DNA from 3 places in the Streptomyces sp. NPDC059524 genome. Region 1 is predicted to be linked to each of the others. Evidence: riboswitches for the same ligand, from Rfam matches in the RefSeq annotation. Region 1 holds a riboswitch; each other region holds the start of a gene.
The links. Region 1 has a riboswitch for thiamine pyrophosphate ahead of ACFW9D_RS06270 (purine-cytosine permease family protein). Riboswitches for the same ligand answer to the same signal wherever they lie in the genome.
Positions count from the first base shown of each region.

Region 2: linked by a shared signal. The riboswitch ahead of thiC (phosphomethylpyrimidine synthase ThiC) and the one ahead of ACFW9D_RS06270 (purine-cytosine permease family protein) in region 1 are both predicted to bind thiamine pyrophosphate.
Region 3: linked by a shared signal. The riboswitch ahead of ACFW9D_RS09060 (thiamine ABC transporter substrate binding subunit) and the one ahead of ACFW9D_RS06270 (purine-cytosine permease family protein) in region 1 are both predicted to bind thiamine pyrophosphate.

Region 1 covers NZ_JBHYTK010000013.1:53,101-56,367, reverse strand. The annotation lists gene ACFW9D_RS06280 (endonuclease/exonuclease/phosphatase family protein) at 1-78, opposite strand, end outside; gene lpdA (dihydrolipoyl dehydrogenase) at 255-1,667, shown strand; TPP riboswitch at 1,764-1,864, shown strand; gene ACFW9D_RS06270 (purine-cytosine permease family protein) at 1,856-3,253, shown strand.
Region 2 covers NZ_JBHYTK010000008.1:20,916-24,182, forward strand. The annotation lists gene ACFW9D_RS03665 (SsgA family sporulation/cell division regulator) at 1-404, shown strand, start outside; gene ACFW9D_RS03670 (YibE/F family protein) at 480-1,829, opposite strand; TPP riboswitch at 1,901-2,065, shown strand; gene thiC (phosphomethylpyrimidine synthase ThiC) at 2,058-3,267, shown strand, end outside.
Region 3 covers NZ_JBHYTK010000021.1:31,715-34,981, reverse strand. The annotation lists gene ACFW9D_RS09070 (phosphatidate cytidylyltransferase) at 1-120, shown strand, start outside; gene rlmN (23S rRNA (adenine(2503)-C(2))-methyltransferase RlmN) at 200-1,306, shown strand; TPP riboswitch at 1,331-1,435, shown strand; gene ACFW9D_RS09060 (thiamine ABC transporter substrate binding subunit) at 1,515-2,600, shown strand; gene ACFW9D_RS09055 (iron ABC transporter permease) at 2,726-3,267, shown strand, end outside.

The DNA.
Region 1 (3,267 bases):
GCTCGGACCGAGCAGCAGCAGGGCGAGCACGCACAGCACGACCGCGAGCGGCCGCCCGCGTCCGAGGGACCGGGACACTTCGCCTCCCCTGCGATGTCCGGCGACGGTGACGACTGTCGTGTCCGCCGACTGTGATGTCTGACGCTGTCGAGGGTATGCGCCTGATCGCGGTGGTGGCCGACCCGGCGGAGCGGCAGAATCCGACACGGCGGGCGATCCCCGCGACGGACGAAGCTATGAAAGAGGACATGGTCATGGTGGAGCAGGACGAGCGGTTCGACGTGGTCGTACTGGGAGCGGGACCCGGCGGATACGTGGCCGCGGTCCGGGCGGCCCAGCTCGGCAAGCGGGTCGCGGTCGTCGAGGAGAAGTACTGGGGCGGCGTCTGTCTGAACGTGGGCTGCATCCCCACCAAGGCCCTGCTGCGCAACGCGGAACTGGCCCACATCTTCAACCACGAGGCGAAGACCTTCGGCATCAAGGTCGACGGCCAGGTCACCTTCGACTACGGCGAGGCCTTCACCCGCAGCCGCAAGGTCGCCGACGGCCGCGTCAAGGGCGTCCACTACCTGATGAAGAAGAACAAGATCACGGAGTTCGACGGCCGCGGCACTTTCCTCGACGCGCACACCCTCCAGGTCGCCGGGTCCGACGGCACGACCCGCACCATCGGTTTCGAGAACTGCATCATCGCCACCGGCGCCACGCCCCGGCTGCTGCCCGGCACCCGGCGCAGCGAACGCGTCGTCACCTTCGAGGAGCAGATCCTCGCCGACGACCTGCCCCGCTCGATCGTCATCGCGGGCGCGGGCGCCATCGGCATCGAGTTCGCGTACGTGCTGCACCAGTACGGCGTGAAGGTCACGATCGTCGAGTTCCTCGACCGGATGGCGCCCCTCGAGGACGCCGAGGTGTCGGCCGAACTGGCCCGCCAGTACCGCAAGCTGGGCATCGACGTGCTGACCTCGACCCGGGTCGAGTCCATCGACGAGTCCGGTCCCGACGTCCGCGTCACCGTCACCGGCAAGGACGGCGCCCAGCAGGTCCTCACCGCGGACAAGGTCCTCCAGGCGATCGGCTTCGCGCCCAACGTCACGGGCTACGGTCTGGAGGGCACCGGCGTCGCGCACACCGAGCGCGGCGCGATCCAGGTCGACGGCTTCTGCCGCACGTCCGTGCCGCACATCTACGCCATCGGCGACGTCACCGCCAAGCTGATGCTCGCGCACACCGCCGAGGCGATGGGCGTCATCGCCGCCGAGACCCTCGCCGGCGCCGAGACGATGGAGCTCGACTACGCGATGATCCCGCGGGCCACCTACTGCCAGCCGCAGATCGCGAGCTTCGGCTACACGGAGGCGCAGGCCCGCGACCTCGGCTACGACGTGAAGGTCGCCAAGTTTCCCTTCATGGCGAACGGCAAGGCGCACGGCCTCGGCGACACCAACGGCTTCGTGAAGCTCATCAGCGACGCCACGCACGGCGAGCTCATCGGCGGGCACCTGATCGGCCCCGACGTCACCGAGCTGCTGCCGGAACTGACGCTGGCCCAGCAGTGGGACCTCACCGTCCACGAGGTCGCCCGCAACGTGCACGCGCACCCGACCCTCGGCGAGGCGGTGAAGGAGGCGGTGCACGGACTCGCGGGCCACATGATCAACATGTGACGCGCCCCCGACGTCAGGACTGCTGACCGGAGTGTGGGACGGAGCCGGGGGCGGCTTCGTCCCACGCCCGGCGAACGGCTAGTGTTCGCTCCCGTACTGCCCGACACGGGGTGCTCCCGCACATGCGAGGAGCTGAGATCACACCCGTAGAACCTGAACCAGTTAGCACTGGCGGAGGGATGTCAGCGATGTCGATACCGCATGTCTCGAGCGAGCCCCGGAGCACCGCCTTCGACGGGCGGATGCCTACCGCGCCGGGGGACTGGCGCCCCGAGGCGCGCGGCATCGCCCCCGTCCCCGAGGAGCACCGCTACGGCGGCGCCGGACGCCTCTTCACCGTCTGGTTCGCGCCGAACCTGACGATGAGCGGCGTCTTCACCGGCACCGTCGGCATCGCCCTCGGCCTCGACTTCGCGACGGCGCTGGCCGCCGTCGTCCTCGGTACGGTCCTCGGCGCGGTCCCCACCGCCTACCTCGGCACCTGGGGCAGCCGCACCGGCGCCGGACAACTGCCGCTCGCCCGCCTCGCGTTCGGCCGCGGTGTCGTGGTCCCCGGCGCGCTCCAGTGGCTGTCGTCCATCGCGTGGGACGCGCTCATCGGCCTGTTCGGCGGCGACGCGCTCGCCCGGCTGTGCGGCTGGCCGTTCTGGCTCGGGGCCCTCGTCATGATGGGCGCGCAGGGCCTGCTCGGCGCGTTCGGCTACGAGGCGATCCACCGCCTGCAGAAGTGGATGACGGCCGTCCTCGCGGTCGCCTTCTGCGCCCTGGCCCTGCGCCTCGCGGACGCGGGCGTGACCCCCGCGTCCCACGGCGCCGCGCAGGGCGCCGACCGGATCGGCGCGTTCGTCCTCACCACCACGATCGCGCTCAGCCTGTCCGTGTCCTGGGCCCCGTACGCGAGCGACTTCAGCCGCTACTTGCCGCGCACCACGTCCCCGTCCCGCATGTTCTGGTGCACCCTCGCGGGCATCACCGTCTCCTTCACCGCGGTCGAGGCGCTCGGCCTGTGGGGCGCCTCCGTCTTCACCGACCAGACCGCCCAGGGCGTCGACACCCTCCTCGGCGGAGGAGTCGTCGGCTCGCTGGGACTGCTCGCCGTCGCGCTCGCCGCGCTGTGCAGCAACGCCATGAACGACTACAGCGGCTCGCTCGCCCTCCAGGTCGTCGGCGTCCGCCTGCCCCGCCCGCTCGGCGCGGCGCTCGCCGCGCTCCTCGGCTTCCCGCTCGTGCTGTGGATGCACGCGGCCGACACCGCGGCCCGCTTCCAGAACGTCCTGCTGTTCGTCGGCTACTGGATCCCCGGCTTCGTCGCCGTCGTCCTCGTCGACTGGCTGGCCCGCCACCGCGCCCGCCGCGGGGCGCCCGTGGACCTCGCGGCGGAGGAGAGCCGGCCGCAGCCGGTGCTGCCCGCCCTGATCGCGTTCGCCGGGTCCTTCGCCGCCACCGTGCCGTTCATGGACACCGCCCTCTACGTGGGGCCCGTCGCCGAAGCCCTGCACGGCGCCGACCTCGGCTACTACGTGGCCTTCGTAGTCGCTCTTGTCCTCTATGTCCCGGTCCGTCTCCGCGGGCGCGCCCAGGCTTGATCCACCCCGTCCGG
Region 2 (3,267 bases), on a different contig from region 1:
TCTCGTTCCGTATCCCGGTGGAGCTCAAGTACGAGCCCACGGATCCGTACGCGGTGCGGCTCACCTTCCACCTTCCCGGAGACGCTCCGGTGACCTGGGCGTTCGGCCGCGAGCTGCTCGTCGACGGGGTCAACGGGGCGACTGGCGACGGCGATGTCCGGGTCTCCCCCGTGGAGCCGGCGGGCGGCCGTGACACCGACGAGCTGCCCGGCGAGGTCCACATCAGGCTGCAGGTCGGCAGCGACCAGGCCCTGTTCCGGGCCGGGGTCGCGCCGATCATCGCGTTCCTGGACCGCACGGACAAGCTGGTCCCGCTCGGCCAGGAGCAGGCGATGGCCGATTTCGAGGCCGATCTCGACCAGGCCCTCGACCGGATCCTGGCCGAGGAGCAGAGCGCGGGCTGACCTCCCGGCAGCCCACGCCACGGCAGACGTAACGCTTCAGCAGCGCGGTGCGCCCGAGCAGTTCCGCGCGACGGTTCAGCGCTTGCGTCGCCGGCCCCGGCCGGACCTCCCCGCAGGGGCCTGCGTGGGTCCGTGGGACCCGGGGCGGTCGGCGGACACCACCAGAGCGGCCAGCAGGGTCGTCACCGGCACGGAGGCGACCAGGCCGATCGAGCCGACCAGCGTGCGCACGATCTCCTCGGCGACCAGTTCGCTGTTGGCGACGTCGGACACGCTGCTCTGCGCGATCGAGAAGAGCAGCAGGAGCGGCAGCGCCGCGCCCGCGTACGCGAGCACCAGGGTGTTCACGACCGACGCGATGTGGTCGCGGCCGATCCGGATGGCCGCCCGGTACAGACCGCGCCAGCCCATCGACGGGTTCGCCTCGTGCAGCTCCCAGACCGCCGAGGTCTGGGTGACCGTCACGTCGTCCAGGACACCGAGCGAGCCGATGATGACGCCGGCGAGCAGCAGACCGCTCATGTCGATGTCCGGGTACAGGCCGTGGATCAGACCGGTGCTGTCGTCGGTGTTGCCGGTCAGCGCGGCCCAGCCGATGAACAGCGAGCCGAGCAGACCGATCAGCAGCAGCGAGGCGAGGGTGCCGAGCACCGCGACGGAGGTGCGGGCCGACAGGCCGTGGCACATGTAGAGCGCGATGAGCATGATCGCGCTGGCCCCGACCACCGCCACCACCAGCGGGTTCGAGCCCTGGAGGATCGCGGGGAGGATGAAGAAGGTCAGCACCATGAAGCTGATCGCGAGCGCGACGAGCGCCATGACCCCGCGCATGCGGCCCACCACGACCACCGCCAGGGCGAAGATCCCGGCGAGCAGTGTCATGGGGATCTTCCGGTTCACGTCGGTGACCGCGTACTGGAGGTTCTTCGGGGCGTCGGGCGCGTAGGCGACGATCACCTGCTGGCCCTCGTGCAGCTGGCGGGGCGAGTCCGGCTGCACGACCTCGACGAAGGTACGGCCCTTGTCCTTGCCGGTGTCCACGCGCACCGTCGCGTTCTCGCACTCGCCCGCGGCGGCCCCCGGCTTCCCACCGGTCGGACCCGCGCCCGCGCCCGTGCCTGTGCCCGGGTCTCCGGTCGTCGCCCCGCCCGAGGCGTGCACGGATTTGCAGTCGACCTTCTCGATGCGGGCCACCGTCGCCTGCTGCGTCTGCCGGTCGAAGCCCACGCCGGTGCGGTCGTGGGCCGGTGCGCCGCCCGGCCACAGCACCGCCAGACCCACCACGACCGCCACGGAGAACGGGATCAGGACAGCCGCGATGACCTTCCGCAGATGCCGGGAGACGGGGGCCGCCGGGCCGTGGCTGTGGGAGTGGCCGTGCGGCGTCGGGGACGAGGGAGGCGCGGGCTCATGCGTCGTGGTCACCGCCCGATCATCGCAAGAACGGGAGGGGCCCTCTGTTCAACGTGTCCGTCATGACGCTAGCGTGGGGGCACCTTTGCAAACGCGGGAGCTCGGAGCACCGGGCTGAGAGGGCGCTGACCTTCGTCCCAGCGCGTGTTTCACGTGAAACGTGGAACGCCGTGGAACGAGAGCCGCTGCGTCGACCGCCGAACCTGTTACCGGGTAATGCCGGCGTAGGGAGTAGGTCTCATGACCACAACGGACGCACGCACGCCTGCCTCCAACGGCTCTGAGCCGGAGGCCGGGAAGTCCATCGGCTGGCACAAGGGGTACATCGAGGGCTCTCGCCCCGACCTCAAGGTGCCGGTCCGCCAGGTGCACCTCACCAACGGGCAGGACGTCACGCTCTACGACACCTCCGGCCCGTACACCGATCCGACCGTCGACACCGATGTCCGCAGGGGCCTCGCGCCGCTGCGGGAGAACTGGATCATCGGCCGCGGCGACACCGAGGAGTACGCGGGACGCCCCGTCCGCCCCGAGGACGACGGCATCAAGCACACCTCCCCGCGCGGTGGGCTGAAGAACCTCGACGCCGTCTTCCCGGGCCGCCCGCGCCAGCCGCGCCGGGGCCGGTCCGGCCAGGCCGTGACCCAGCTCGCGTACGCCCGCCGGGGCGAGATCACCCCGGAGATGGAGTACGTGGCGATCCGGGAGAACGTCGCGCCCGAGGTCGTCCGCGACGAGATCGCGGCCGGCCGGGCGGTCCTGCCGGCGAACGTGAACCACCCGGAGATCGAGCCGATGATCATCGGCAAGCGGTTCCTGGTGAAGGTCAACGCCAACATCGGCAACTCGGCCGTGACCAGCTCCATCGAGGAGGAGGTGGAGAAGATGACCTGGGCGACCAAGTGGGGCGCCGACACGGTCATGGACCTCTCCACCGGCCGCAACATCCACACCACCCGCGAGTGGGTGCTGCGCAACTCCCCCGTCCCGATCGGCACCGTGCCGCTCTACCAGGCCCTCGAGAAGGTCGACGGCAAGGCCGAGGAGCTGACCTGGGAGATCTACAAGGACACGGTCATCGAGCAGGCCGAGCAGGGCGTGGACTACATGACGGTCCACGCCGGCGTCCGCCTCCCGTACGTGCCGCTGACCGCCAACCGCAAGACCGGCATCGTCTCGCGCGGCGGCTCGATCATGGCCGCCTGGTGCCTCGCGCACCACAAGGAGAGCTTCCTCTACGAGAACTTCGAGGAGCTCTGCGAGATCCTCGCGGCGTACGACGTGACGTACTCGCTCGGCGACGGCCTGCGCCCCGGCTCCATCGCGGACGCCAACGACGAGGCCCAGTTCGCGGAGCTGCGCACGCTCGGCGAGCTGAACTCCATCGCCAAGCGGCACAACGTGCAGACCATGATCGAGGGCCCGGGCCACGTCCCGATGCACAAGATCA
Region 3 (3,267 bases), on a different contig from region 1:
ATCAAGGACATGGGCACCCTGCTCCCCGGGCACGGGGGCATCATGGACCGCCTGGACTCCCTGCTGCCGACGGCGCCGGTGGTGTGGCTGCTGCTGGTGCTGTTCGTCGGGTCCGGCTGACCTGCGTTTCTCCCGGTGCGGGTCCGTTGTCCACAGGGCGGCGGGCCCGTCCTCGTTTGTCTGCGACACTGGTACAGCCATGCCTAAGCCCGGAGAACTCACATTCGTCGCCCCCCGCGGAGCCAAGAAGCCGCCGCGGCACCTTGCCGACCTCTCGCCCGCCGAGCGGAAGGAAGCCGTCGCCGCGATCGGTGAGAAGCCGTTCCGCGCCAAGCAGCTGTCGACGCACTACTTCGCGCGGTACGCGCACGACCCCGCGGAGTGGACCGACATTCCCGCCGGGTCGCGCGAGAAGCTGCGGGAGGCGCTGCTGCCCGAGCTGATGACCGTCGTGCGGCATCTGTCGACCGACCAGGACACCACCCGCAAGACCCTGTGGCGGCTGTTCGACGGGACGCTCGTCGAGTCCGTGCTCATGCGGTACCCGGACCGGGTGACGATGTGCATCTCGTCGCAGGCCGGGTGCGGGATGAACTGCCCGTTCTGCGCGACCGGGCAGGCCGGGCTGGACCGGAACCTGTCGACCGGTGAGATCGTGCACCAGATCGTCGACGGGATGCGGGCCCTGCGGGACGGGGAGATCCCCGGCGGACCGGCGCGGCTGTCCAACATCGTGTTCATGGGGATGGGCGAGCCGCTCGCCAACTACAAGCGGGTCGTCGGCGCCATCCGCGCCCTCACCGACCCCGAGCCGGACGGGCTCGGGCTCAGCCAGCGCGGGATCACCGTGTCGACGGTCGGCCTGGTCCCGGCCATTCACCGGTTCGCCGATGAAGGCTTCAAGTGCCGGCTGGCCATCTCGCTGCACGCCCCTGACGACGAGCTGCGCGACACCCTCGTGCCCGTCAACACGCGGTGGAAGGTGCGCGAGGTCCTCGACGCCGGGTGGGAGTACGCGGCCAAGTCCGGGCGCCGGCTGTCCATCGAGTACGCGCTCATCCGGGACATCAACGACCAGGCCTGGCGCGGTGACCGGCTGGGGCGCCTGCTCCGCGGCAAGCCCGTGCACGTCAACCTCATCCCGCTGAACCCGACCCCGGGCTCCAAGTGGACCGCGTCGCGTCCCGAGGACGAGAAGGCGTTCGTCGAGGCCATCGCCGCGCACGGCGTCCCTGTCACCATCCGGGACACCCGTGGCCAGGAGATCGACGGGGCGTGTGGACAGCTTGCCGCCACCGAGCGGTAGCCTTGCCCCCAGTACCACATCTTCATATTCCGACAGGGGAGCGCCACAGCGCTGAGAGTGCGGCAGAGCCGCAGACCCTCTGAACCTTGCCCAGGTCATTCTGGGTAGGAAGTTCGGTCACCACTCAAGCTGTTGCGCCCTGCCCGGAGCCCCGCGTGGCCCCGGGCAGGGCCGCGTCTCTTCCTGGTCACCCCCAGGAGGAAAACCAGTGAGCAAGAACAAGAAGGCGTACCTGGCCGCGGCCGTGGGTCTCGGGCTCGTCACGCTGTCCGCGTGCGGCTCGTCGTCCTCGGGCGGCGGGGACGCCGCCGAGTCCAAGACGGTCACCCTGGTCAGCCACGACTCGTGGGCCGTCTCCAAGAACGTGCTCAAGGACTTCGAGAAGAAGTCCGGCTACAAGGTGAAGGTCGTCGAGGACGGCGACGCCGGCCAGGCCGTCAACAAGGCGATCCTGTCCAAGGGCAACCCCGTCGGCGACGTGTTCTTCGGCGTCGACAACACCCTGCTGTCCCGCGCCCTCGACAACGGCCTGTTCACCTCCTACGAGGCCAAGGGCATCGACCAGGTCCCGGACCAGTACCGCCTCGACAAGGGCAAGAACCGCGTCACGCCCGTCGACACCGGCGACATCTGCGTCAACTACGACAAGAAGTACTTCGCCGACCACAAGCTGACGCCGCCGGCCTCCTTCGCCGACCTGGCCAAGCCCGCGTACAAGAACCTGCTGGTCACCGAGGACGCCGCGACGTCCTCGCCGGGCCTCGGCTTCCTGCTCGGCAGCGCTGCCCAGTACGGCGACGACGGCTGGCAGTCCTACTGGAAGAAGCTGAACGCCAACGGCGTGAAGGTCGTCAGCGGCTGGGACCAGGCGTACAACGAGGAGTTCTCCGGCAGCGCCGGCGGCAAGAAGGCCGGCGGCGACCGCCCGCTCGTCGTCTCCTACGCGTCCTCCCCGCCCGCCGAGGCGATCTACTCCGACCCGCAGCCCAAGACCTCGCCCGTCGGCGTCGCGACCGGCACCTGCTTCCGGCAGATCGAGTTCGCCGGCCTGCTCGACGGGGCGAAGAACGAGAAGGGCGGCAAGGCCTTCCTCGACTTCCTGATCTCCAAGCAGTTCCAGGAGGACATGCCGCTCAACATGTTCGTCGACCCGGTGGCGAAGAACGCCGTCGCGCCCGCCGACTACACCAAGTACGCGGTCGAGATCGACAAGCCGCACACCATGAGCCCGCGGAACATCGCGGACCACCGCGACGAGTGGGTCAAGACGTGGACGTCGCTCGTCAGGAAGTGACCCCGGACAAGGCCGAGGTCACGGACAAGACCGGGGCCACGGACAAGACCGCGGTCACGGACAAGGCCGAGGCCGCCAACCGGCCGCGCCGGCTCCGTACGGGGAGCGCGGCGCGGCTCGGTCTCATGGCCGTGCCCGCCGTGTTCTTCGGGCTCTTCTTCGCCTACCCCGTCGCCGCGATCGTCGAGCGCGGTCTGCACGCCGACGGGGTCTGGCGCCTCGGCCGGATCCTCGACGTGCTCGGGGAGGCGGACGTCCGGCACGTCCTGTGGTTCACCGTGTGGCAGGCGCTCGCCTCCACCGCGCTGACCCTGCTGATCGCCCTGCCCGGCGCCTACGTCTTCGCCCGGCTCGACTTCCCCGGCAAGCAGGTGCTGCGGGCCGCCGTCACCGTGCCGTTCGTGCTGCCCACCGTCGTCGTCGGCACCGCCTTCCTCGCGGTCGTCGGCCGCGGCGGACTCCTCGACGATCTGTGGGGGGTCCGGCTCGACACCACCGTGTGGGCCATCCTGCTCGCGCACGTCTTCTTCAACTACGCCGTCGTCGTACGGACCGTCGGCGGCCTGTGGGCGCAGCTCGACCCGCGCCAAGAGGAGGCCGCGCGGATGCTCGGCGCCTCCCGCCTCGCCGCCTGGCGCAAGGTGACGCTGCCCGCGCTCGGGCCCGC